One region of the Ferruginibacter albus genome, then DNA from elsewhere that is predicted to be linked to it. Evidence: riboswitches for the same ligand, from Rfam matches in the RefSeq annotation. Region 1 holds a riboswitch; the other holds the start of a gene.
The links. Region 1 has a riboswitch for cobalamin ahead of K9M53_RS13135 (TonB-dependent receptor plug domain-containing protein). Riboswitches for the same ligand answer to the same signal wherever they lie in the genome.
Positions count from the first base shown of each region.

Region 1 (3,080 bases):
AAGTACACTAAGGTTTCCTTGTGATCACTGCGTCTCTGTGAGACATTTATGCGTACTGCATCTTCGACGACCTATACTTATCTAAAAACTCCTTTTTGCTGCCTTCAAATTCAATATAACTCCTGCAAATATCTGCTATGTTGGCAGCAGATTTTCCTGCATTTTGAACGGGCGCTAACTGTTTCAATTTCTCCACATCAAAATAAGAATGTACTTTTTTACCCAAGGCAATACCAATATATACAACAGTTGAATATTGCGTAATTAATTCATCACAATTAGCGATCATATGATCTGTATTGCCATCCGTAAATATCAACGTATTTGCCGGGGCATTCTCTTTAATTTCAGCAATCGCTCTTTCCTTATTTTCGTTTGGATGAAGTTTGAATAATAACTGTCGTCCATTGGCAACCTGCACACAATCACGAATAAACTTAGGGCGATCTTCTTTCTTAAATGTTTCTCTGATATCTGAAGTTGCCACCATCACATATCCATGATGCGGAAAATCATTTTGCAACAATGCCTGGCAGTTATCGTAATTAGGCATTCCTGTAATAAGTATTTTACCGGCATTGGTGCCTAACTCTGTAAATTGCTTTTTATATCCTTCCGATGCTGCGCAATAAATATCACAGATATTAGCACTACCGTTAAATGCAGTACTTGCTGCAAAATATCCGGGCAAATTAAGCGCATGGGTTATTTTGCCCCAGGTTGTAATAGGGTCAGTCATTCCTTCCTGTACCCAGATCGTTTTTAATTTTCTCAATTCTTTGGTTACGATAAGATCTGAACAAAGCACTACCAGGTCGTATTGGTTATTAAAAACAGATGCGGCATAATCGTTGGGTAAATGATGTTCTGTAAGATAAGCATCCGCTTTTCTTCTAAATTCCCCCGCTAAGATGGTTGTATCTAAAAATCCTTTTTTTACTGCAAAATTTACAATAGGATGTTTGCTGTATATCTGACTGTAATAGCAATCATATTCCGAAAGTTCAGATGCGATTTTGTGCATCTGGGAGGTCTGGTTGGGCGAACCAATGATAAAAAGGATCTTTTTTTTCGACATAAAAAACTTTGCAAAGGTAGAACCTAAAACGATTAAAGCGAAGGAATGTTTTAAAATGTCGATAATTCGTAAAATGCCTGCCTATCAGCGTTTTGCGATGAATTTCGTACGAAACAGTTGGGTTTAAATATAATTTCTATACATTCGCACCGCATTTGGTTCTTAATCGCTGCAAAGCGATGGATTAAAAGGGAATTCCGGTGTAAGTCCGGAGCTATCCCCGTAGCTGTAATGCCGCAGTTTTATAACAACTTTTGAATAACTGCATTCCACTGTCTGTATTTAAGCAAGATGGGAAGGAAATTCAAAAGGCGGCAAAGCCAGAAGACCTGCCAGGCGCAAATTTTATTCAACGAGCTTTCGGGTGAAAAGCCGGGATGAAACAAGTCTGCTGCAGAGGCTTTCTTTCATTTCACATCTTTCATTTTTGAAGGTTCATTCTTTAACTTTTAAACTCAAAAAGAATGAGCAGAAAAATTTTAACACTAGTTGCAATGTTTGCAACAGTTCAATCATTTGCACAAACAGACACTTTGCCCCTTAAAAACCTGGATGAAGTGATCTTTACCGCTAATAAGGTAGAGCAAAAGCAGAATACCACCGGTAAAGTGGTAACTGTTATTACTAAAGATCAGATTGACAAAAGCACAGGAAAATCTGTTGCGGAAGTATTGAATGAACAAGCCGGAGTAGTAATTAACGGCGCTTACAGCTCTCCCGGAACTGTACAAAATGTTTATATGCGTGGCGCTTCTACCGGACGTGTATTGATATTGATGGATGGCATCCCGGTGAATGATCCATCGCAGATCAATAATGATTTTGATCTAAATTTATTTTCTATCAACGATGTAGAACGCATTGAAATTTGTAAAGGCGCTCAATCAACTTTATACGGTAGCGATGCCATTGCCGGTGTGATCAACATTATCACCATAAAGAAAAATGTAGATAAGCCATTTAACGTAAATGCAACGGCAGCAGGTGGTTCTTACAATACATGGAAAGGCAATTTGCAACTGTATGGTAAAGCGGGCAAACTCAGTTATACTGCACGTTATGCTAAATTAAAAACAGATGGATTTTCGGCTGCCTTAGATACTGCGGCTGTTAAAACGTTTGATAAAGACGGATACAATGGAGATGCCATGAATGGCGCTGTTCAATTCCAGGCTACAAAAAATCTATTGCTTAAATCGTATGTTTTATACAGCCAATATAAAACCGATTTGGATGCAAGCGGTTTTGTGGATGACAAATTTTATTATGTAAAAAATGACCTGTTATCAACAGGGGGTGGTTTCCAATTTAAAAATGATGTGGTAACGCTTACAGGTAATTATCAATTCACGCAAACCAACCGTAAGTTTAACAGGGATAGTTTGGATAAAAATGTATTTGGTTATTTTATCGATAATAAATATTTCGCAAAAACAAATTTTGTTGAATTGTATGCAAGCATAAAATTAGGCGGAGGATTTACATTGTTACAAGGAGCAGATTATCGTTATGGTTCTATGAATAACGATTACTATTCTGTAAGCTCCTACGGACCTTATTCCAGTTCATTCAGCGATACTTCCATGAGTCAGGGCTCTATGTACGCTTCATTGTTGTATAATTCTAATAAATTGAATGTTGAGCTGGGCGGAAGGTTAAATGTGCATTCACGTTATGGAACCAACTACACATATACTTTCAATCCATCTTATGCAATTGATCAGCATAACAGGATTTTTGGAAGTATTGCCAGCGGATTTAAAGCACCAAGCTTGTATCAACTGTTTGTAGCTTATTATGGCAATCCTTTGTTACAGCCAGAAAAATCGGTTAACTATGAATTGGGCTTTGAACAGCAATATAAAAAGTTCAATCACCGCATTGGATTTTTCTATAGGGATATTGATAATGGTATTGATTTCAATAATGTTACTTCACAATATTTTAATTATGTAGGACAGATAGTAAGAGGACTTGAATATGAAGTGAACGTTCATCCTAC
Region 1 covers NZ_CP083388.1:3,063,592-3,066,671, forward strand. The annotation lists gene K9M53_RS13130 (hypothetical protein) at 47-1,078, opposite strand; cobalamin riboswitch at 1,218-1,429, shown strand; gene K9M53_RS13135 (TonB-dependent receptor plug domain-containing protein) at 1,543-3,080, shown strand, end outside.

Region 2 (3,080 bases), 780 kb from region 1:
ATAATTCTTGTTGTAATTGTTTTCTTATTGCAAATACACTTTCACGTTGGTTATCTTTTGCTGTTAAATGTTGAACTCTTGACTTTACATTTGGTTTATGAATTAATGAAGAGGTATTTCTATCTTTTATTGCCAGCTTATTTTCTTCCAATGCTTTTAATGCTTGCTCAGAAGGTTCGTCGGTTGCGAGCTTTGCTAATGTTACTACTTCATCTAATTTTTGTTTAGCAAATGCCATCCAGTTTTTTACTGTTAAAGGAAGGCATAGTTCGTTTGTTTCTAAATCTAAATCACATGGTGTATGCAATAAAGAACATGACGGAGCGATCCACAAGCGTTCTTTACCAATTGCTGCAATTGCTTTTTTTATGATTGTCAATGATTGTTCAAAATCGTTCTTCCAGATATTTCTACCATCAACTATACCCAATGAAAGTTGTTTATTCGATTGAATGAATTCGTTTGTTAGAATATCATCTAACTGCGATGGACAACGCACTAAATCCAAATGCAATGTTTTAACAGGAAGACTTACTGCTGTTTGTAAATTTTTTCCGTAACATTCAAAATAGCCGGCTACAATAAAATGTATATGCGAAAACTCTTTCTGCAATTCCTTATAAACATTTGTAAATACCTGCTGTTCTTTCTCTGTAAGATTTAATGACAAGCAAGGTTCATCTAACTGTAAATAAAATACATTGCCATCATCCAATTTCTTAATTACTTCTTTGTAAACAGGCAATAATTTATTGATCAAATCAAGCCGATGAAAGCCCTTTTCTTTCTCTTTACCTAATAACAAAAATGAAACCGGGCCTAATAAAACAGGCTTTGCAGTATATCCTTCTCTCTTTGCTTCGTTAAATTGATTAATAACTTTTTCTGAAAAAAAAGTAAAGCTTTGATTGATGGAAAACTCCGGGACGATGTAATGATAATTGGTATCAAACCATTTGGTCATCTCCATTGCCGTAATATCATACTCGTCTTTTTGATAACCTCTTGCCATAGCAAAAAGCAGATCGACCTCGGACAATTGTTTTTGAATTAACAGGTCATGATAGCGCTTGGGAATAGCGCCTACCATCAGGCAGGTGTCTAATACATGATCATAAAAAGAAAAGTCATTACAGGGAATTACATCAATGCCGGCATTCTTTTGTGCTTCCCAGTTTTGTACACGAATGCTTCGTGCAGTTTGCTGCAATTCGTTTGCAGAAATTTTGCCTGCCCAATACTGCTCGCAGGCTTTTTTCAGTTCGCGGTGGTTACCAATGCGGGGATAACCAAGATTGTGTGTTTGCATTTTTTTTGTTTAAATCGTGAAACAATTAATGATGCTATTTGCAAACAGCACAGCGGTACAATAAAAGAATAGAAAAGGTGAATAGACAGACGTTTCCCTTACAGGAAAGAATTTCAATACGCAACCAAACTTTATATCGTGAAAGCTGTGTCATTAAGATATAGGCAAGTCTCCTGGCTTGTAACATTTTGTCTCCTTCTCATCTCGCCTTAGGCAAGACAATGGATTTGATTGACAAAACTTTTTTGTTACTTACAGTTGCACGACAGCCCGTGATTTTCACACGGTTCCTTATTAATTCCGGTTAGGGAAACCAATATCTGATTGTAGTATGCAAAGAACGTGGGGCAAATATACAGGATAAAGATTGTTTGAGAGATGAACTTATTGTTCTTCCTTTTTTTTCTGCATCAGCATTTCGCTTTTAAATTGATACGATGCATCGAGAATGTATTGATAGAACTGAACCGTAGAACTGGTGCTGGTAAATAAATAATCAGGACGATAGATCTTCATAAAGGTGTCCAGCTCTGCACTGTCCAAGCGTGTAATCCTTTTTACCAATCGTTTATTAAAACGATAATCAATGTATTTATCCTGCTCCTCTTCTTCCAGTCTTTTTTGTAAAGATTGCAGCTGGCGGTTTCTTCTAAAGCGAAACACATTGATCAACTCATCCAGGTCTAATCCGGCACCACCGGAATAGCTGTCTGTGGTAGTGCTGATGCCAGGTTTTTGATAACCAAATACATCTCTGTTATCAATGCGGTTTTCCAATGAATCCTGTCGGTATGTATTACTATAAACTCTTACTTCTTTTAATATTTTATATTTTTCGTTTACCCGTACCAGTAAGGAAATATCAAATTGTGCCAGGTTTTGTATTTGCTTAACAGAAAATTTTAAAGTAGACTTGTTATTATAAATAAAAGTAAGAGAATCCTCCTCTCTCACCATAATATCATAATGCCCTAATGAATCGGTTTTTGTTGTACTGCCAAAGCTGCTTTTGACAATTACGTTTTTTACGGGAACAACTTTGGAAGAGTCATACACGTTACCACTTACGATGAATTGCGCCATGCTGCTATTGGTGAGCATGAGTAAAAGAAAAAAACCTAAAAACGAAAATCCTTTGTGGTATCTCATTCGTGTAATTCGCTAAAATTCGTGTAATAAAAACTCATTTAAGCAAAGGGTTAATTTTTTAACTGCGATTTTGCAATTCTATCAATTCTCCCAAAACTCTTGGAAAATGTAAATGCTCCAATACATGAATTTTTTTTGCCAGCAAATCAGGAGTATCGGCTTCGTCTATATCACAGGTTGCCTGGTATATAATATTACCGTGGTCATACAATTCATCTACATAATGTATGGTAATGCCGCTTTGTTTTTCTTTAGCAGCAATTACAGCTTCGTGCACAAAATGCCCATACATTCCTTTGCCGCCGTAATTAGGTAATAATGCAGGATGAATATTGATGATCTTATTTGGATAGGCTTGTATCAATGCCAGGGGAATTTTCCATAAAAAACCTGCCAGTACTATAAAGTCGATGTGATGTTCTTTTAATTCCGGTAAATAAGCATCGCCTTTAAAAAAACGTTCTTTATTTATTAATAGTGATGGGATCTTTTCGGTTTTGGCGATATTCAAAACGCCGGCACCTTCTTTATTGCAAACGATCAAAGCAATTTTAATGTGAGATGAGCTTCTGAACCTATCGATTATTTTTTGCGCATTGCTTCCTGCCCCGCTGGCAAAAAT
Region 2 covers NZ_CP083388.1:83,504-86,583, forward strand. The annotation lists gene metE (5-methyltetrahydropteroyltriglutamate--homocysteine S-methyltransferase) at 1-1,309, opposite strand, end outside; cobalamin riboswitch at 1,456-1,642, opposite strand; gene K9M53_RS00380 (hypothetical protein) at 1,694-2,458, opposite strand; gene purN (phosphoribosylglycinamide formyltransferase) at 2,517-3,080, opposite strand, start outside.
Region 2: linked by a shared signal. The riboswitch ahead of metE (5-methyltetrahydropteroyltriglutamate--homocysteine S-methyltransferase) and the one ahead of K9M53_RS13135 (TonB-dependent receptor plug domain-containing protein) in region 1 are both predicted to bind cobalamin.